3 regions of the Clostridium senegalense genome follow, and region 2 is predicted to be linked to each of the others. Evidence: riboswitches for the same ligand, from Rfam matches in the RefSeq annotation. Region 2 holds a riboswitch; each other region holds the start of a gene.
What was found. A riboswitch is a leader RNA that binds a small molecule or an ion and turns the genes downstream of it on or off. The one in region 2 is predicted to bind thiamine pyrophosphate.

Region 1 (7,446 bases), on a different contig from region 2:
ATCTATTAAAAATATAATTCCTTTGTCAGTATCATTTCGAATAACTCTTCCAGCCGCTTGGATTATTTTATTTATTCCAGGAAATGTATACGCATAATGAAATCCAACTCCTTTTGTATCATCAAAATGATTTTTTATTAAGTTTTGTCTTAAGGAGATTTTAGGGAGTCCTACACCGACTATAATAGAACCTATTAACTTATCACCTTTTAAATCAATACCTTCTGCAAATACTCCGCCAAGTACGCAAAAACCAACAACATTATTTTCATTAAATTTGCTTAAAAATTCTAATCTATCATTTTCAGTCATAGATGATTCTTGAAGTAGTATATTGGTGTAATTAAATTCTTCAGTCATTATTTTATATATATCTTTCATATATTGATATGATGGAAAAAACACCATGTAGTTTCCTTTTTTAGAGTTTAAAACATTATCTATATAAATACAAACTCTATTATAGTTTGATTGTCTTTTTGCATATTTAGTAGAAACATCATTAGCTATAATAACTTCTCTATTGTCTATATTAAAGGGAGAAGGTAAGGTTATATTGTAATCACCATCTTCAAAAGATAATAATTCTTTATAGTAGTTCATAGGTGATAATGTTGCTGAAAATAATATTGTAGATATTGCATTTTTAAAAGGTGTTTTTAATGCTGAACTTGGATTTATACAAAATAGGTTTATGTTAAGTTCAGAGCCAGCTCCTTCGCTGTAACAAATATAATTATCATCAAAAATGTCATATATCTTTAAAAAATCATTAATTTTAAAGTATAAATCTAATACATTATCTTTAAATTTGATATTATCCTTTGTAAGATAATTAGCCATACTGTCAAAAGCAATTCCTAAATACTTTATAAGTTCAGGTGGTACTTTTTCAAATATATAAAAATTAGTTTCCTCATTATATTTTCTAATTTCAATCATAAGATTATTTACCTTGTCTAATTTTTTGTAAAGAGAATAATCTTCATTTTTTATAAGTTTTTTTAAGTTTAAAAATTCACTTTTCAAAAGTGATGATGAATACATGTCTCTGGCTCGTTCAACTAAGTTATGTGCTTCATCCACAAGTATTATATTTTCATTTTTCTTTTCATTAAAATATGTTTTAAGAGAAACTTTCATATCAAAAACATAATTATAATCACATATTATTAAGTCACAATAACTTATTAAGTCAAGAGAAATTTCGAAAGGACATACATTATGTTTATTGGCATATTGACACACTATGTCTTTATTTATATTTTCTTCATTGGTTATAATGTCTAAAATAGCCTTGTTAGCTCTATCGTAGTGACCTTTAGCAAATTTACAAAGGTTAGGATCACAGTTTGCAGTTTCTTGAAAACATATTTTTTCTTTTGCAGTCAAAGTTAAAGTTTTAATTTTAAGATTTTGCTCTCTTAAAAGGGTTATAGTTTTTTCTGCTATATCTTTAGTACTGCCTTTAGCAGTTAAGTAAAAAATTCTATTGCCAAGCTTTTCACCTAGTGCTTTTATAGAAGGAAATAAAGTAGATATAGTTTTACCAATTCCAGTAGGTGCTTCTAAGAAAAGTTTTTTATTATGTTTTATAGTTTTATATACCGCTACAGACAATTCACGTTGGTGTGGTCTATATTCCTTAAAAGGAAATGTTAAATTTTTTATGGAAGAATCTCTTAGTTTTTTGAAATTATAGTCTAAAATTAAGAATTTATAATATTTTTCAATAGTAGAATAAAAAAAATCATGTAGACTATCTATAGAGATGTTTTCTACAAAATCTTTTGATTGAAGAGTATCTCTATTAACATAAATAATTTTAATTGATATATCTTTAAGATTATAGAGTTTACAATACATATAACCATATATTTTTGCTTGAGCTATATGTAGATTATTATAGGATTCAATTGAAAGTATATCTCTTGAAGTACTTTTTATTTCTAATATTTCTCCATAATTATCTTTAGATATAACACCATCTATTCTTCCTTCTAAATAAATATTTAAATTCTTATAATTAAAAGTATCCTTAATAGGGACTTCCTTAGAAAATACTTCATCTTTTTCTTTATGTTCTTGTTCATATTCTTTTTGAACTGTTTTATGAATTTTTGTGCCTTCAATAGCAGAGTTGGAAGAAGCAAATTCATTATTTAAATCACCATATCTATAAACAAATTCTACTAAACTTCTAACTGAAAGTTTAGCATCAATACAATCTTTATTCAAAATCAAACCTCATTCCTTATTTATAAATTTAAAATAATCTATTATATATATTTTAACAAAGTATATAAGCTTTACAATATGGAAAATATTTATTATAGTTATATATGAGAAAGATTTCAAAAAATAAGAATATTTTAAAGGGAGCTAATGCATTGGCTGAGAGGAAGTTGTTGCCACTTCGACCTATAACCTGATCTGGATAATGCCAGCGTAGGATACCTAAAGTAGATATTTATATGCTCTTTACCAGTGTTAGGTAAAGAGCATTATTTTTTTAAAAGGAGTGTTAAAAATGAAAAAAGTACTTACAATAGCAGGATCAGATAGTGGTGGAGGTGCAGGAATACAAGCAGACTTAAAAGCTTTTTCTGCTAATAGAACTTTTGGTATGAGTGTTATAACAGCAGTTACAGCCCAAAATACATTAGGTGTGAAAGCTATACATGATATACCAGCAGACATTGTAGAATCTCAGATTGAAGCTATATTTGATGATATAGAAGTATCTGCTACTAAGATAGGAATGGTTTCTAATGAAAAAATTATAAGAAAAATAGGAGAAAAGTTAAGATTTTATGATGCAAAAAATATAGTAGTTGATCCGGTTATGGTCTCTACAACTGGTTATGATCTTTTAAAAATGGAATCTAAAAGAGCACTTATAGAAGAACTTTTTCCAATTGCAAAAATAGTAACGCCTAATTTAAGAGAAGCAGAAGTTATATGCGATATGAAAATAAATAATTTAAATGAAATGGAGCAGGCTGCTTTAAAAATATTAGATATGGGACCAGAATACGTACTTGTAAAAGGTGGTCATCTAAAAGGAAAAGCTACTGATTTACTTATGAGCAAAGACTCTACAATAATTTTAGAAAAAGAAAGAATAGATAGTAAAAATACACATGGAACAGGATGTACTCTTTCTTCTGCAATAGCAAGTAATTTAGCTAATGGTTATGATGTTGAAGAGGCAGTAAAGTATGCAAAAGAGTACATAACAGAAGCGATAAAGAAAAGTTTTGATGTTGGGCATGGAAGTGGTCCAGTAAATCATTTTTATAAATTTTATAAATAGAGGAGATATTATGAATTCAATATATAACTATTTAGAAGAATTAAGAGAAAAAACCCCACTAGTGTATCATATAACTAATATGGTCACAATAAATGATTGCGCTAATATAACATTAGCAATAGGTGGATCACCACTTATGAGTTTTAACGAGGAGGAACTAGAAGATATTTTGAAGTTTTCCTCAGCATTAGTTTTAAATATAGGGACTATGGATAATTCTATGATGAATATAGCTATTAAAGCTGGACAAATAGCAAATAAATTAAAGGTACCAATAGTTTTAGATCCAGTAGGTGTAGGTGCTACAAAAGAAAGAGTAAAATTTGTTGAAAAGCTTATAGAAATGGTTAAGTTTTCTGTTATAAAGGGAAATATGGGAGAAATTAAAACATTAATAGGTGATAGTGCAAAAATAAAAGGTGTAGATTCTAATGAAGATATGAAGGATGGAAAATATATTGGGTGTAAACTTTCAAAAAAATTAGGATGTACAATTGTAATTACAGGAAAAGAAGATTTAGTTTGTTATAAAGATAATATATATACTATAAAAAATGGACATAAACTTATGAGTAAAGTAACAGGTACTGGATGTATGACAGCATCTTTAATTGGAGCTTACTTAGGGGTTACAAAGGATAGTTTCACTGCTGGATTCCTAGGAACATTATCTATGGGGATATGTGGTGAAAAAGCAGTAAAAAGTTTAAAAAATAATGAGGGAACTGGTACTTTAAAAGTAAAAATTATAGATAATATATATTTATTAAATAAAAATGATTTAGAGTTAGGGGATGTTGTTTTTGAATAGAAATATAGATTATAAATTATATTTAGTTACAGATAGAGATGTTTTAAAAGGTAGAGATTTAAAACAAGCAGTTGAAGATGCTATTTTAGGTGGAGTGACTTTAGTTCAAATTAGAGAAAAAAATTGTAGTGGAAAAGATTTTTTAAAATATGCATTAGAGGTTAAATCTGTTACAGATAAATATTCAATACCACTTATAGTAAATGATAGAGTTGATATAGCTTTAGCAATAAATGCACAAGGTGTTCATATAGGTCAAAATGATATAGATGCTAAGTCTGTAAGAAAGATAATCGGGAATGATATGATACTTGGAATATCTGCATCAAACAAGGAGGAAGCTATAAAGGCGGTTAAAGATGGTGCTGATTATTTAGGGATAGGTGCTATGTATCCTACAAATGTAAAGAAAGATGCTATTAGTGTAAATTTAAATAATTTAAAAGAAATAGTTGATAATGTATCAATTCCAATAGTAGCTATAGGGGGCATAAATTTTGAAAACTCTTCTGAAGTATTAAATATAGGAATTGATGGTATAGCAGTTGTATCATCTATATTGGCAAATGAAGATGTTAAAAAAGCAGCTAATATTCTTTTAAATGAATGTAATAAATATTTAAAGTAAAAAATTAAAGGGAAAGGATTTAAAAACCCTTTCCCAATATATTTTCTATTAACACCAGTCGCAATCCCAACAGTTATTGCAACCACAACAATCATCATCAAAGTCCCCGCATAAAAGAAGTAGTATGATTATGCCACAAGGACCTATAATTGGCCAGAATAATAATAATAATACTAATAAACAAAGTTCATCCATTTTATAACCCCCGATTGTTAATTTTAAATAATTAACATATTTTTGCTGTTAATACTTAAGCTAATATTTAAATTGTTAGCTATATTGTATATTATGAAAAAAATATATAAAGGGTTACTTTTCATAACAATAAAGAAAAAATATTCTAAAAGATAATTTAAATTTTATTAGTATATATTAAATATTATATCTATTTTGAGCCAAGATCTTTAAGACAGTCTTCGCATATATTTTTTCCTTTATAATTTGTAACGTCTCTAGCGTTTCCACAGAAAATACATGCTGGTTCATATTTCTTTAGAATAATTTGATCACCATCTACATAAATTTCTAATGCGTCTTTAATCTCAATATCTAAAGTTCTTCTTAGTTCTATAGGTATTACTATTCTACCTAATTCATCTACTCTTCTAACTATACCTGTTGACTTCATTTTTATCCTCCTAATTGCTTTTATAAATTTATAAACACCTTATAAAAAATGTTTATATTATATATTATCAAAACTAACATGATTAAGTGTTAGTATTTATATGAAAAATATAGAAAAATTTTATAACTTAAAACATATTATTAAATTATCCAATTAATCTAAAAATATACATAATGTATAATTAAATTAAAAAATTTTTCAAATATCTATAGTTATTTTAATAATCTCTTAGAATAATAGTATATGTAAAAAATTATTAAATGGCACTTAAGTTCTTAGGAAAAATATATATAAACAAAGTTACAGTTTAATGACATTTTGTCAAAAAATAAAAAATAACATAAAATATTGATATGAAAAGAGATAAAAACTTAACTTGTTTATAAGTTTTGCCATAGGTTTATATAGAGAGTGTGTAAGGGATAGGTTAATTTTTAGTAGATAATTATTTTAATAATATTTAAGATTATCAATATACAGGTAAAAAAGTGAGTTTTAAAATTTATATTAAAAAATAAAAAACTTAATTTTATGTAAAATTAAGTTTTTTAAAGTATTATTATCTATAATTTGTAAATTGAAGGTCAATATTAAAATCTTTTGATTTTAATAGTTGTATAGTTTGTTGAAGATCATCTTTGTCTTTTCCAGTTACCCTTAATTGATTATCTAGTATTTGAGTTTGAACTTTAATTTTACTAGATTTGATTTCGGATACTAATTCTTTTGCCTTTTCTTTTGAAATTCCATTAATTATTTTAGCACTAGCCTTAGCAGCACCTAAAGAACCATTTTCTATTTTACCAAGCTCTAAAGCTTTTGGTGAAACACCTCTTTTTATAAATTTGCCTTTCAAGATATCTATTACAGCATTTAACTTATATTCATCATCAGAAACTATTTTAATTTCATCTTTACCAAGTTCTATAGCTGTTTTACTACCTTTAAAATCATATCTTTGAGATATTTCTTTTAATGCTTGATTTATAGCATTATCTACCTCTTGCATATTAACTTCTGACACAACGTCAAATGAATAATTACTTGCCATTTTAAAAACCTCCTAAATTTAAAGTCTAAATTTAACACATTCTATATAATTATACACTAAGGGAAATATAAAACAATAATTTAATAGTTTTCTAAGCAATAGTAAATGAAATTATTTGAAAAAATTTAAAAAAACAATAATTATTTTAAATAAAAATTAAAAAATATACATAATTTTGATTTTAACTGCTTTAATATGATAAAATTAATGAAAAATATAACAATAAGGAGAAAAACAATGCATATTTTATTCAAATTTATGATGAAAAATATATTTGAAAAGAAATTAAGGTTTGTTTTAATTGTATTTTCTATTGCAGTGGCTACTGCTATGACTTTTGCATCTATAGGGGTATCTAATTCGTACAATGAAATGATACTTGAAAAAATGAAAGCAAAAGTTGGGGATGCAGATTTAATTATTTATAGTAATGATAAAAATAAAATTACATTCTTAGATAGGACAGAAATTGAAAATGAACTAAAAAATAATAAATCAGCCTATATTTTTGATGGTGAAGGGATTTATAAAAGTGATAATAACATTTTGAAATTAAATATTAAAGGATGTGAAATAGAAGATTTAAATAGAATAAATTCTATAAAATTAATTGGTAATAGTGATGAAGGTTTAAGTTTAAAAGATAATGAGGTTATAATCTCTAATAATATTAGTGAAAAGTTAAATTTAAGTATTGGAGATAATATAAATTTAAAAGTTGAAGGAAAAGACATAATTGTAAAGGTGAAAAACATTGCTCTAAATAAAGGTCTTTTTTTAGAGAGTGCAGGTGAAATGAATATAATTATAGATAATAAGGGACTCTCGGAGTTATTATCTAGAGAAAAATTAATAACATCTGTACTTGTTAATGTTGATGATAAGGAAAATATTGAAGAATATAAAAGTCAATATAAAAATAATTTATCTAATTATGATATTAAAGAAACAATTAATAAACAAGATTTACAAAATCGTGTGAAACAATTTACATTGCCATTTTACCTTATGT
Region 2 (7,446 bases):
GGGATATAAGCTGAAAATTTAATTCAAATTTATTAACAAGTTTTAACCTTCAACTAGATAAAAATCATAAACAATCAACTATTCAAAGTTCTACCTCCATTACAAGAGGGACAGACGCGTTAAGGTCTATTTTACCATGCTTTAGGATAGATGCTTTTGATGATTCTAGCTTATCTTCAATACTACTCAAAGTCGGTCCCAAACATCTACGTAGCTATGCTACTTTTTTAGGACCGGTTTCAATTTCTATAAGTTTTATTGCTAAACCATTGATTTCACTCACAAAATAACTTACGGAAAATATACTTTGGTACGCCTGTCCTTCTTGTTACGGTGCTACATTTAAATAATAATCTTAGCTTAGTTTTATATCCTAAATTTAGATTTTACTATATTAAATTAAAAAGAAACTGGATTTAATCCAGTTTCCACCTCAACTTTTAACTATTACTTATTAACTCTTAACTGCTTTAGGGACTGGCTAACCCTTTTTGTTTATGGAAGTTACATTCAAAGAGTTTGTTTTATTTTATGGTGCTACATTTGTCGTGCCTGTCCCATTTGTTACGGTGTTATACTTAGATATTAATCTTTACTTGATATTTACTCCCAAACCTAAGTTTTATCTAATTCAACATACTACTTAAAGATATAAAAAATATTATTATTTACCAAAAACTATTAAATCATCAATTATTTTAAAATCATTTTTCTCATAAAACTTTTGTGCTGGATAACCTTTTTCGGTATTTAATATCATTCCGTTCATTCCTTGATTTTTAATATTTTTTTCTATTTCTTTCATGAACCAACTTCCAATACCTTTTCCCTGCATTTCATAACTAACACAAAATTGGTCAATATAATATTCCATACCTTCTATCCATGGCTTTTTCATACCAACACTTAATGCTACAATTTTGTCATCTAACATAGCTACATAACCTAGAAAGTAGTTATTATTAAAGTGATTATTGAAGAAATTAACTACTGGATCTCTTGAGTCGTAAACATCATTCCATGGTTCTTTAGAAAATGTGTTTATAAATAAATCAACACATTGATCAAGCATATGTTTTTTCATTTCTAATATAACTAAATTTTTCATTTTATTCTTACCCTCTGTTTCTTAATAAATATTTAAAATATTATAACATAATTTTGTAAATACAACAATTTTTACAAATAAAATAAATTTGAAATTAATATTCTACTGTTAGTTAACAGTTTATTTTAATTAATAGTTTTTATATGTTTAAATTAAATGTGAAATAGTGTAATCTATATTTATGTTAATATAAGGAATTTTAAAGTAATACATTTAATGTTTATATTGATTGATAGGAGATTAAAATGAAATTCAAGGAATTTGGAAATAGGGAATTACCTACCATAATATTTTTACACGGTGGAGGATTATCTTGGTGGTCTATGGAAAATTTTTAGCAGTACCAACTTACAAAATGTTTTATGGTTTAATAAAGAAAAAATGGTTTTCAAAATTACAAGGAAAAATACTAAATGTTCCTGAAGAAATGTTTGAACGTTATTATAAGGATAGTTTAAATATAACAAAAGAATCTTTAGTTAATATTACATTAAGTAATGGAAATTATATATTGAAAAATACAATTAAAAATACAAAAGCTAAGGTTCTAATTATTGTTGGAGAAAAAGAGTTAAAGATTATGAAAAAATCAGCAGAAGAACTGCATAACACTATTTCAAATAGTCATTTATATATAGTTAAAAAAATGGGACATGGGGAACTTAGTTTAGTTAATTATGAGGAATATGTTAGCCTTATTAGAAATTTTTTTGTGAAACGAATGTAGTATTTTTTAAGTGCAATAGCTTTAATTGGAATTGTATATATAAATAAACAAGTATTTACAATATAGTTTTGTAGATGTATAATGAACTTAACTTAATAAAGATTTGCTAGGGGAGCCAATAGTGGCTGAGAGGAATTTTAAGTTTCGACCCTTTGAACCTGATATGGTTAACACCAACGTAGGGAAGTAAGATAGGAAAATATTTAAATTTGAAATAAAATTATAACATATATTTTCATAAGAGCTTACCGGTTGGTAAGCTCTTTTTATATGCAAAAAACATAGCAAAACCCCATAGTAGCTTTATTAAGATGATTTTAGAAAGGAGGAATAGTGTGCTTGTAAACGGTAAAGAAAAGAATTATGAAAGCTTTTCAGTTAGTGAAATGATAAAAGATTTAGATCTTAATGCAGATAAAATTGTTGTTGAACTGAATTTAAAAATATTACCTAAGGAAGAATACGATAAAACAGTATTAAAAGAAGATGACAAAATAGAAATAGTTGCTTTTGTTGGAGGGGGATAAATGCTTATTAAGGTGAATGGAAGAAGCTTTGAAATAAGTGAAAATGTATCTATAAATAATATAAAAGGAAAAATGTATCCTAATTCAGATATGGTAATTATAAACGGGTTTCCAATAAAAGAAGATAAGATTTTAAAAGATAAAGATGAATTGACTTTTATAAAAAAGGGTGAAAAACCAAAAAAAGAAGAACTAGAAACACTAATGATTTCTAGACATACAAAAGGTGTATTTGAAAAACTAAAGAAGTCAGTAGTAGGTGTTGCAGGATTAGGTGGACTTGGTTCTAATATAGCAATATTTTTAGCAAGAATAGGAGTCGGAAGGTTAGTATTAGTAGATTTTGATGTAGTAGAGCCAAGTAATTTAAATAGACAACAATATTATATAAGGCATATAGGGATGAAAAAAACTGATGCAATTAAAGAAATTATTAAAGAAATTAATCCCTATATTTTAGTGGAAGTTGTAGATAGATATTTAGATAAAGACAATGCTATTTATACATTTAAAGATTGTGATGTTGTTATAGAAGCTTTTGATAATGCAAAGTGTAAAGCAGAGCTTGTAAATGCTATTTTACTTGATACAAATAAATATATTATCAGTGGAAATGGAATGGCAGGTAGCTTTTCATCTAATTCTATAATTACTAAAAAGATTAATAGTAGATTTTATGTTTGTGGAGATGGAGAAAATGAGGCAAAAGAAGGTTCAGGTCTTATGGCTCCAAGAGTAAGTATAGCTGGAGGTCATATGGCAAATATGGCAGTGAGAATATTATTAGGTGACAGTGAAGTGTAGAGGGGGAAATGTTGTGAATGATAAATTTATAATTGGCGGAAAAGGGTTAAATTCTAGATTATTTATTGGAACAGGTAAGTATGCATCAAATTCTATTATTCCTGAAATAGTTAAAAGTTCAGAAGCTCAAGTAATTACTATGGCAGTAAGACGAATAAATTTTGATGATAAAGAAGAAAATGTAATAAATCATATACCTAAAGATATGGTATTGCTACCAAATACATCAGGGGCAAGAAATGCAGAAGAAGCAGTGAGGATTGCTAGACTTGCAAAAGCTATGGGATGTGGAAACTGGATTAAAATAGAGGTAATAAACGATTCAAAGTATCTTTTGCCAGATAATTTAGAAACTTTAAAAGCTATAGAAATATTAGCTAAAGAAGGTTTTGTAGTTTTACCGTATATGAATCCTGACTTAGCAATGGCAAAACGAATGATAGAAGCAGGTGCGGAAGCTGTTATGCCATTAGGGGCGCCTATCGGAACCAATAGAGGTTTAAAAACAAAAGAATTGATAGAAATAATGATAGATGAATTAAATAAACCAGTGATTGTAGATGCAGGTATTGGTTTACCTTCTCATGCTTGTGAAGCAATGGAGTTGGGAGCTAGTGCAGTTCTTTTAAATACTGCAATATCATCAAGCAATAACCCTATTCTTATGGCAAGTGCCTTTAAAAAAGCTGTAGAAGCTGGAAGGGAAGCATATTTGGCTAAAGCTGGTGTTGTATCTAAATTTGGAAACGCATCATCACCTTTAACTGGATTTTTAGAGTAATGTCATTTTTAGAGGTTATAGAAAAATACGAAAAATTTAATTTTGAAGATTATTTTAATAGGGTTACAGAGGAAGATATAAAAAGGTCTATATACAAAAACAAATTAAATGAAGAGGATTTTTTAAACATAATATCGCCTAAAGGTGAAAAATATCTGGAAGAAATGGCTCAAAAAGCTCATGAAATATCTAATAGGTATTTTGGAAAAACCGTTCTTTTATATACACCATTATATATTGCTAATATGTGTGTTAACAGATGTGTTTATTGTTCTTACAATCATGATAACAATATTTTAAGAGCAAAGTTAACTATGGAAGAAATAGAAAAAGAAGCGAAGGCTATAGCTGAAGAAGGGTTTAAACATATAATTCTTTTAACTGGTGAAAGTCCTAAAGATACACCAATAGAATATTTAGTAGATGCAATAAAAGTACTTAAGGATTATTTTCCTTCAATTACATTAGAAGTACAACCATTAAGTGAAGAAGATTATAAAAAAGCTATAGAGGCAGGTGCTGATGGATTAACAGTTTACCAAGAAGTATATGATAGAGAAATATACAAGAAAGTACATTTAGGTGGTCCAAAAAGAAATTATAATTTTAGGCTTGATGCACCAGAAAGAGGTGCAAAAGCAGGTATGAGAAATATAAGTGTAAGTGCACTGTTAGGATTAAATGATTTTAGAAAAGAAGTGTTTTTAACAGCATTACATGGAAAATATATTAAAGATAATTACCCAGGAGTAGATGTAGCTTTTTCGGCACCAAGAATACGTCCTCATGCTGGAACTTTTCATGATATATATCCAGTAAGTGATAAAAACTTAGTTCAGTGTATTTTAGCATTAAGATTATTTCATAATAACTCAGTTATAAATATATCTACAAGAGAATCAGCAGGTTTTAGAGAAAAATTGATTCCACTAGGAGTTAATAAAATGTCAGCTGGCGTATTAACAGAAGTGGGAGGACACTGTAAAGACACAAAGGGCAAAGGGGAATCACAATTTTTAATAAGTGACCAAAGTAGTACAGAAGATGTGAAAAAAATGATAAAGGGATTAGGGTATCAACCAATTTTAAAAGATTGGGAAAGAATTTAGGGGGAATAAAAATGAATTATACAACACAAATGGATGCAGCTAAAAAAGGCATAATTACAAAAGAAATGGAAATAGTAGCAAAAAAAGAACAGATAGATGTACAAGCTCTAAGAGATTTAATTGCTAAAGGACAAGTAGTAATTCCAGCTAATAAAAATCATAAATCTTTAAGTCCTGAGGGTATAGGAAAAGGAATGAAAACAAAAATAAATGTTAATCTAGGAATATCAAAGGATTGTTACTTTATAGAAAAAGAAATGGAAAAGGTAAAAAAAGCAATAGAGATGAAGGCAGAGTCTATAATGGATCTTTCTAACTATGGAAAAACTGCTGAATTTAGAAGAAATCTTGTAGAGTATTCACCAGCTATTATAGGAACAGTGCCAATTTATGATGCCATTGGTTTTTATGATAAGGAATTAGATGAAATAACAGCGAAAGAATTTTTAGATGTTGTTGAAAAACATGCTAAAGATGGTGCAGATTTTGTTACAATCCACGCTGGATTAAATAAAGAAGCAGCTGATACATTTAAAAGAAATAAAAGATTAACTAATATTGTTTCAAGAGGTGGCTCATTATTATTTGCATGGATGGAAGTTAATAATAAAGAAAATCCATTTTATGAATATTATGATAGATTATTAGACATTTGTGAAGAGTATGATGTTACTTTAAGTCTTGGAGATGGATGCCGACCAGGATGTAATGCAGATTCTACTGATGCGGTTCAAATCAAGGAGTTAATAACATTAGGAGAACTTACACTAAGAGCATGGGAAAGAAATGTACAAGTTATAATTGAAGGTCCTGGACACATGACATTAGATGAAATTAAAACAAATGTGCTTTTAGAGAAAAAACTTTGTTATGATGCTCCATTTTATGTTTTAGGACCACTAGTAACAGATATAGCACCAGGTTATGACCATATTACTTCAGCAATTGGTGGAGCTATAGCAGCAGCGGCAGGAGCAGATTTTTTATGTTATGTTACACCAGCAGAGCATTTAAGATTACCTAATATAGAAGATATGAAAGAAGGTATAATTTCAACTAAAATAGCAGCTCATGCAGGAGATTTAGCTAAGGGCATTAATGGGGCTAGAGAATTAGATGACGCTATGAGCAAGGCAAGAGCAGATTTAGATTGGGATATGATGTTTAAATTAGCTTTAGATAGCGAAAAACCTAAAAGATACAGAGAAGAATCTATGCCTGAACATTCAGATACCTGCACAATGTGTGGTAAAATGTGTGCCGTTAGGAATATGAATAAGGTATTGAAGGAAAAAGAAATTGATATATTTAATAACAAATAGACAGCTTGCACAAAGTGATGAAGAGTATTTTCAAAAGATAGAAGCTGCTGTAAAATATGGCGTTTGTAGAATAATATTGCGTGAAAAAAATGTTTCTGATAATGTCTTATTAAAATATGCAAAGGCTATTACAAAAATAATAGAAAATACTAACTGTAAATTAATAATAAATTCTAATGAATTTGTATATAAAAAAGTGAAACCTTATGGAATACACTTACCTTTTGAAATGTTTTTAGGGTATGAAAAGAATAAGGATGAAATAGTAGGAGTGTCCATTCATTCTTTAGAAGAAGCAATAAAAGCAGATAAACTTGGAGCTACATATATTTTAGCATCTAATATATATGAGACAAAATGTAAGGAAGGTTTAAAAGGAAAAGGTGTAAAATTCATAGAAGAGATAAAAAAACATGTCTCTTGCAAAGTAATTGCATTAGGTGGAATAAAACAAGACAACATGAAAGAAATTTACAACTCAGGAGCTGATGGAGTTGCCATGATGAGTGCTTTTATGAAGTAACTTTATTATAAGGTTTTGTTTCAAATTTTATAATTATTATAACTAAAGTGGACAAGTTTATCTTTGTCCACTTTACTATTTAATTTCTATAGCATTTCAAGTTAACGCCTATAAAGTTTTCCAATACCTTCTTGTAAGTATTTTTTGTCCATCTATAAGGTTCTCTACTTTATCTTGAAGTACCATATCATTATTTTCCATTATTTTAGCAGAAGCATAATTATCATCATCACAAGTGATTAGAATTCTTGAAATATCCATCTCCTTTGCTTTTTCTAACGCCAGTTTAAGCATAAAAGTTCCATAGCCTTTATTCCATTCAGAATAGCGAATGCCATACCCTATATGACCACCATATTGTAGTAGTGCATCGGTGAGATTATGTCTAATGCTAATTTCCCCTATAAACAAGTCTTTCTCATCATCAACCAACCAAAAATAACTTGCCCCAACCCTATTGGGCTTTAAATTACGTTCATTTTTATAATTATCATATTTCACAAATATATCATAGGATCTTGCATCATTAAATGCATATGTTGTGA
Region 3 (7,446 bases), on a different contig from region 2:
GTTTTTTAGGGGCATTTTATATTAAGTTTTTACCAATAGATAAATATATTACAGCTTATGATTTTAAAATAATAAATGGTACTTTAGCTATTATTTCTATGGCTAGTTGTTGGATTTATTATTATACATATAAGAAAAGTGATTTTTTTATAATATCTTTATTTTATTTAAGTTTTACAGTAGAAAGACTGTATATTAATTTCAAATTATATAATCAAAGTCATGAATTAAATGCAAGGTTGTCATTGATTATTGGTGCATATATTTTAAGAACAATATTAATTACTTTTACAGTTAAAAAAGAACATAATAAATTACTTAGATTAATGGAAAAAAATAAATTTTATTCAATAATTTCAATAGTAATATTAACAATAATTTTAAATAATTTTGAATTAAATTTATTAAAAATTAATAATAGTATATTTAAACAAAATTTGTATTTATATGTAAATTTTATTTTTATAATTTACTATATTTTTGTATTAACATCACTTATGAAAAAAAGTAGAAAAAATAAAGATTTTATATATACAATTATTATTTTAAGTTTAGGTTTCTTTACAATAAAAAGAATATATTTATTATGTTTTATAAAATTTAAAATAGAAAACATATATAGTGGATGCAACATATTAACTTTTTTGGGGTTTAACTCACTTATTTTAGGATTATTTATTGAAATGGTTATAAAAGAAAAAGAAAGTGATAGATTAAAAAAAGAGTTAAAGATATTTTATGAGCTGGCTGAATATAATCAAAGAAATGAAGTTGTAGTCTATGACGAAAACGAGAATATAGTTTATGCTAATAGAAAAATAAGAGAATCTAGTTGTAATAAGTTTAACTCGATGGAAGAGCAAAATAAAGAATTGGAATTGAAATTAAAAAAGTATATTATTTTTAATGATAAAGATGAAATAGAGTTTAAAATAGAGAAGGATGGATTATATAAAAAAGTATTATTTAATAATGGAAAGGTTCATAATTTAGATATACAAAAAATACACCTTAATAATAATGTTGACAGAATGGTATGTACATTAGTGGATATGTCAGACGAGTATGAGGCTCATGAAAGGTTAGTTATAAGCGAAAATAAATTAGCAACAATAACTGAAAATATTAAAGATTTAATAATAACGATAGATAATGATGGAATAATAACATATGTTAATAATGCAGTTTTAGAAACTTTAGATTATGATAGGGATGAACTTAATAATAGTCACTATAACAAATTATTTAGTTTTAAAGTTTGTAATAATAAATTTTTAGATTCAGACTGTGAAAATCATATTTGGATTAAACATAAAATTTTAACTAAACAAGATAAATTAGTTGTGGTAGAGTCATTAATAACAAACATGCTAAATGAAAAAGGACAATCTGTAGGAAAAATAATAGTTTCTAGAGACCTTAGTTATAAAAATGAAGTTGATATTTTAAAAGAAAAATATGATGAAATAAAAGAATATGATAGAATAAAGACAGAAATTTTTTCGAATTTATCACATGAAGTGAGAACTCCTATAAATATAATATATTCATCTGTTCAACTTTTAAATAATAAGAGAAAATTAAGCGTAGAGGATTTTAGAAGTTCCTATGATAAATATGAGGGTATTATAAGAGAAAATTGTAATAGAATGCTTAAACTTGTAAATAATTTATTAGATATAACTAAAATTGAAAGTGGATTTATGAAAATGAATTTTAAAGATTATAATATAGTCAAATTAATAGAAGACGTAACAATGTCAGTAGTTCCTTATGCTGATATAAAAAATATAAATATTATATTTGATACAGATTTTGAAGAGTTGGAAATAAAAACTGATAAGGATAAATTAGAACAAGTAATTTTAAATTTATTATCTAATGCAATAAAATTTACAGAAGAACATGGAAATGTATTGGTATATGTTTCTAAAAAAGATGATTTTGTTGTAATACGAGTTAAGGATGATGGAATAGGTATACCAAAAGAATTTAGAGAGCATATATTTGACAGATTTGCACAAAGTAATAAAAATTATAATAAAGAGAAAAGTGGTACAGGTATAGGGTTGGCATTAGTAAAGTCCTTAGTAGTTCTTCATGATGGTAAAGTTTACTTAAATGAACAATTAGAAGAAGGTAGTGAATTTATTATTGAACTTCCTATTGTAAAGTGTAATTGTAAGGATGAAATGAACATGTCATTAATAAATAATAATATAAAATCGGTAGATGAGAAAGTATCAGTAGAATTTTATGATTTATATTAAAATCCAAAATTTACTTTGGATTATTTTGTATAACAATAGTATATTGAAAAAAATCAATATAGGGTAGAGATATTTTAACATAATCACTGTATTTTAAAAAAAATATCTATACAATATTATAAAATTTATGGTATCATCTAACTTTGTAATGATAAATTAAATAAATAACATAAACTTAGAACAAAACACAGATACTATAAGTGAATAGAGTTAAATATTAATAGTTGATATAGTGAGTAATTTATAAATAAAATACTCACTATTATTAATTAAAAATTTAAATAAAGATTGTAAATTAATAAAAATTAAGTCTTAATAAGTGAGGGTGAAAAAATGAAAATAGGATTCGATCATAAGAAGTATCTTGAAGAACAATCAAAATATATTTTGGAAAGAGTTAATAATTATGACAAACTATATCTAGAGTTTGGTGGAAAATTATTATTTGACTTACATGCCAAAAGGGTTTTACCAGGTTTTGATGAGAATGCAAAAATAAAATTATTACACAAGCTAAAAGAAAAAGTTGAAGTCGTTATTTGTGTATATGCAGGGGATATTGAAAGAAATAAAATAAGAGGCGACTTTGGTATTACATATGATATGGACGTTTTAAGACTAATAGATGATTTGAGATCTTATGAACTAGACGTAAACAGTGTGGTAATAACTAGATATGAAGGTCAACCAGCAACTAAAGTATTTATAAATAAGTTAGAACGTAGAGGAATAAAAGTATATAAGCATAAATCTACAAAAGGATATCCAACAGATGTAGATACTATAGTTAGTGATGAAGGATATGGACAAAATCCATACATTGAAACAAGTAAACCAATAGTAGTTGTTACAGCACCAGGACCAGGAAGTGGAAAGCTTGCAACATGTCTTAGTCAGTTATACCATGAGTATAAAAGAGGTAATGTAGCAGGATATTCGAAGTTTGAAACATTCCCAGTTTGGAATGTACCTCTAAAACACCCTCTTAATATAGCTTATGAGGCTGCTACAGCAGACTTGAAAGATGTAAATATGATAGATTCATTCCATTTTGATGCTTATGGAAAAGTAGCAGTAAACTATAACCGTGATATAGAAAGTTTCCCAGTTTTAAGAAGAATTATAGAAAAAATAACTGGGGAAGAGGCTGTTTATAAATCTCCAACAGATATGGGAGTTAATAGAGTTGGATACGGAATAATAGATGATGATGTAGTAAAAGAAGCATCTCAGCAAGAAATTATTAGAAGATACTTTAAAACAGCATGTGATTATAAAAAAGGTTATGCAGATAAAGAGACTTTCCAAAGAGTGAAACTTATAATGGAAGAACTTAATTTAAAAGAGCAAGATAGAAAAGTTGTAATGCCAGCGAGAGAGCATTCAGCAAAACTTAAAGAAAACTGTGCAAAAAATGAAATATGCCCAGCAGTAGCTTTAGAACTTGAAGATGGAACTATATTAACAGGTAAAAGTTCAAATGTTATGGATGCAACAGCAGCAGTAGTACTAAATGCTATTAAACATTTTGCTAACATATCAGATGAAATACATTTAATATCACCAGTTATATTGGAGCCAATAATAAACTTAAAATCTAAAACATTAGGTAGTAAAAACACAGCATTAACATGTGAAGAAATATTAATAGCACTTAGTATTTGTGCAGCTACAAATCCTATGGCTCAAGTTGCTATGGCAAAATTACCAATGCTTAAAGGATGTCAAGCACATTCAACTACAATACTAAATAAAAATGATGAACAGACATTTAGAAAAATTGGAATAGATATAACTTGTGACCCAGAATATCCATCAGAAAATCTTTATTACAATTAAATAGAATATATTTTTATAGGGTAATCTCAAAATAAAATAATATAATAAAAGGGATTACCCTTTTATTATGTCTAAAGATAAGATAGCTATATAAAAAATTAAATTTAAATTATGAATTGAAATTTTATAAGTAAAAACTATATGTTAAAACTTAACTATGATTGATACAATTAAAGGCTTTATGTATAATAAAGTCTAGTGATTTGTATTAAAAATATAAAGATATATTGTAAGATATGGAGTGATTTAATATGAGAATGAGAAGAAAGCCATGGGCTAGACCTGAATTAGAAAGTTGTGATTTTTTTGTTGCTAAACCTAGTGAATATAAAGGAAAATGGAAGGAAAGCTTTAACAGGATTCAACCGTTATACTTAGAGTTAGGTTGTGGAAAAGGTACATTTATGGCTGAACATGCTGCAGAAAATGAAAATATTAATTATATAGCTATAGATATAAAAGATGAAGTTTTAGTTTTAGCAAAAAGAAATATAGAAAATGCAGTTGATAAAAAGGAAAGAAAAGTTGACAATGTAAAGCTTATGGCACAGGAAATTGGACTTATTGAAGAGATGTTAGATGAAAAAGATGAAATCGATAGAATATATATAAACTTTTGTAATCCTTGGCCAAAAGAAAAACATAAGAAAAGAAGATTAACACATACAAGACAATTAAATAAATATAAAACTTTTTTAAAAAAGAGCGGAGAAATATGGTTTAAAACTGATGATGATGAACTTTTTGAAGAGTCATTAGAGTATTTTAAAGAGTGTAAATTTAATATAAAGTACATAACTTATGATTTACATAAAAGTGATTTTAAAGGTAATGTAGTAACAGAACATGAAGAAATGTTTACAGCACAAGGAATAAAAACAAAGTTTTTAATTGCAACATTATAATAAAATTCATAATAAATGTACGATGATAAATTTTTGTTATCAGTTGAGAAAAATAAGTACAAATATAGTTAGTTAAGAATTAGGATTTATGAATTATGAATTTAGGATGAAAGTAGCAAACACTTTCTGAAAATGATTTTTAAAAATCTATCATTATAGTTTGCTTTGCAAATTTATAAAAAGATACGTCGAGAATTACTAGGAACGAAGTGAGTAGTAATAAACACAACTGTTCACTCTTAACTCTTAACTAAAACAACCTGTTAGTTATTGATAAATAAATAAGTTTAAAATTTAATTTGGAACACTATAATAGATAAAAAGAAATTAATATTAATTAAGAATATTTAGTATAAATGTAGATATTTTAATATATTTGTTTTATAATGAATATTGAAAAGAGAATAATATAATTAGCTAGGGGTGCTATTAAAGCTGAGAGGTATACATATACTAACCCTTGAACCTGAAATTGGATAATACCAGCGTAGGAAAGCGTTATTAAAACGAAAAGTTTTAGTTTTGTGCAAATTTTATAGTTTTGTATTTAAGTATAAAAAGCTATATCCAAGTTGGGTATAGCTTTTATTGTGTTTGGAAAATTTTTAATATTAAAATTAGGGGGAGTTTTATGAAGTTTACAGATTATTTATATTCAAGTTCAAAGGAAATATGGGAAGGATATAAAGAACATCCATTTATATGTAATTTAGCTAAGGGAACATTGGATAAAAATAAATTTATGAAATATCTTATACAAGATTATTTATACCTTAAGGAATATGCAAAAGTGTTTTGTGTAGGGGTTGTAAAAGCTGATACTATGGAAGAAATGAAGTTTTTTTATAGTTCAACTAAGGGAACTATGGAAGATGAGACAGCAGTTCATATAAAATATTTAACAGATCATGGTTATAAGATAGAGGATGTTGAAAAAATGGAGTATAACATTGCTACAATAAATTATACAAGTTATATGAAGTCAATAGCATTAACAGGGAATATAAAAGAAATAGCTATTGCAACACTACCATGTACTTGGAGTTACAATTATATAGGTAAGTATTTATTAGAAAATTATAAAGATAATTTAGAGAAAAACTTTTATAGACCTTGGATTGAAGAATATTCTTCTAAAGACTTTAATGATTTTACAGATGTATGGTTAGAGTATGTAAATAAAATTTGTAATGATTTAAATGAAAAAGAAAAAGAAAGGCTAAAAGACATATTTGTAAAATGTAGTCTGTATGAAATGGAGTTTTGGAACATGGCAAATCAAGATATGTAGATTTGGTTATGTTATGCTGGTATATAAGTGAAAAATTTTCTTCTTTTCAAATTTAATTAGTGATTGATATTTATATTAAAATCAAAAGGAGCATGGTAATGGTTATATTAGTTACAATACTTAGTGTAATTTTAATGATTATGTATTTTATAGATTTAAGAAAAGAAAAATTCAATATAAGAACTATGGTTATTACAGCTATGTTTAGTGCAATATCATTTGTACTTTATTTGATACAATTTATAAAATATCCTCAAGGTGGTGGAATTAGTTTATTTTCTATGTTGCCTGTAATGCTTTTATCTATATTATATGGAAGAAGAGTGGGACTTACAGGTGGTATGATTTTTGGACTTTTAAAACTGTTAAATGGAGCAACGGTAGTGCATCCAGCACAGTTTTTATTAGATTATGTGCTTTCAACAATGGCATTAGGACTTGCTGGAACTTTTGGAAGCAGTAAAAAGTTAAATTTAATTGGAGGCTGTTTACTATCAGTGTCCCTAAGTGTACTTGTAAATATAGTGTCAGGAGCAGTATTTTTTGGACAATATGCACCTGATGGAATGAATGTTTGGTTATACTCATTTATTTATAATATAAGTAGTGCAGGGGTAGAAGGACTATTAACAGTTGGTTTAATGGCAGTTTTACCAATAAAAAGATTTAGCAAAATAGCTAAACCAGTATAAGTTTGGTTTATATTTGAAATCTAATATATTTTTCATAAATAAATTTAAAGCTATCTTAAAATAAAAAACATTTTAAGATAGCTTTTTTATATTTAATTTTAATATGCCACTTGACTTTTAGCTTGTTTAATTTTATATTTAACGGTGTATAATTATGAAATTATAATTTAAGATAATATGAAATTTTATTTGTATTAAATGTTTGGAGAGATAAAGATGAAGCGTAATACATTACCAATTAAAACAATTGTAGCTGTTGGAATTGGATCTGCCGTATTTATGATATTAGGTCGTTTTGGGTCAATACCAACAGGTATACCAAATACAAATATAGAAACTGCTTATGCATTTTTAGCATTAATGTCCGTATTGTACGGTCCTTTAGCAGGATTTTTAATCGGTCTTATAGGTCATGGATTAAAAGATATAATCTTCTATGGTTCACCTTG

Region 1: another riboswitch for thiamine pyrophosphate. It lies ahead of thiD (bifunctional hydroxymethylpyrimidine kinase/phosphomethylpyrimidine kinase); the one in region 2 lies ahead of thiS (sulfur carrier protein ThiS).
Region 3: another riboswitch for thiamine pyrophosphate. It lies ahead of tenA (thiaminase II); the one in region 2 lies ahead of thiS (sulfur carrier protein ThiS).

Annotation. Positions count from the first base shown of each region.
Region 1 covers NZ_JAHLNC010000008.1:19,152-26,597, reverse strand. Annotated here, with positions in the region: gene KQI36_RS13220 (helicase C-terminal domain-containing protein) at 1-2,238, opposite strand, end outside; TPP riboswitch at 2,366-2,475, shown strand; gene thiD (bifunctional hydroxymethylpyrimidine kinase/phosphomethylpyrimidine kinase) at 2,531-3,316, shown strand; gene thiM (hydroxyethylthiazole kinase) at 3,327-4,127, shown strand; gene thiE (thiamine phosphate synthase) at 4,120-4,755, shown strand; gene KQI36_RS13200 (hypothetical protein) at 4,804-4,950, opposite strand; gene KQI36_RS13195 (AbrB/MazE/SpoVT family DNA-binding domain-containing protein) at 5,141-5,383, opposite strand; gene KQI36_RS13190 (YajQ family cyclic di-GMP-binding protein) at 5,943-6,434, opposite strand; gene KQI36_RS13185 (ABC transporter permease) at 6,672-7,446, shown strand, end outside.
Region 2 covers NZ_JAHLNC010000010.1:112,736-120,181, reverse strand. Annotated here, with positions in the region: gene KQI36_RS15485 (GNAT family N-acetyltransferase) at 665-1,108, opposite strand; gene KQI36_RS15480 (alpha/beta hydrolase family protein) at 1,425-1,835, shown strand; TPP riboswitch at 1,934-2,037, shown strand; gene thiS (sulfur carrier protein ThiS) at 2,171-2,362, shown strand; gene thiF (sulfur carrier protein ThiS adenylyltransferase ThiF) at 2,363-3,166, shown strand; gene KQI36_RS15465 (thiazole synthase) at 3,180-3,947, shown strand; gene thiH (2-iminoacetate synthase ThiH) at 3,947-5,056, shown strand; gene thiC (phosphomethylpyrimidine synthase ThiC) at 5,068-6,378, shown strand; gene KQI36_RS15450 (thiamine phosphate synthase) at 6,356-6,901, shown strand; gene KQI36_RS15445 (GNAT family N-acetyltransferase) at 7,010-7,446, opposite strand, start outside.
Region 3 covers NZ_JAHLNC010000001.1:961,016-968,461, reverse strand. Annotated here, with positions in the region: gene KQI36_RS04545 (sensor histidine kinase) at 1-2,270, shown strand, start outside; gene KQI36_RS04540 (DUF1846 domain-containing protein) at 2,604-4,109, shown strand; gene trmB (tRNA (guanosine(46)-N7)-methyltransferase TrmB) at 4,361-5,014, shown strand; TPP riboswitch at 5,424-5,525, shown strand; gene tenA (thiaminase II) at 5,646-6,305, shown strand; gene thiT (energy-coupled thiamine transporter ThiT) at 6,404-6,997, shown strand; gene KQI36_RS04520 (ECF-type riboflavin transporter substrate-binding protein) at 7,214-7,446, shown strand, end outside.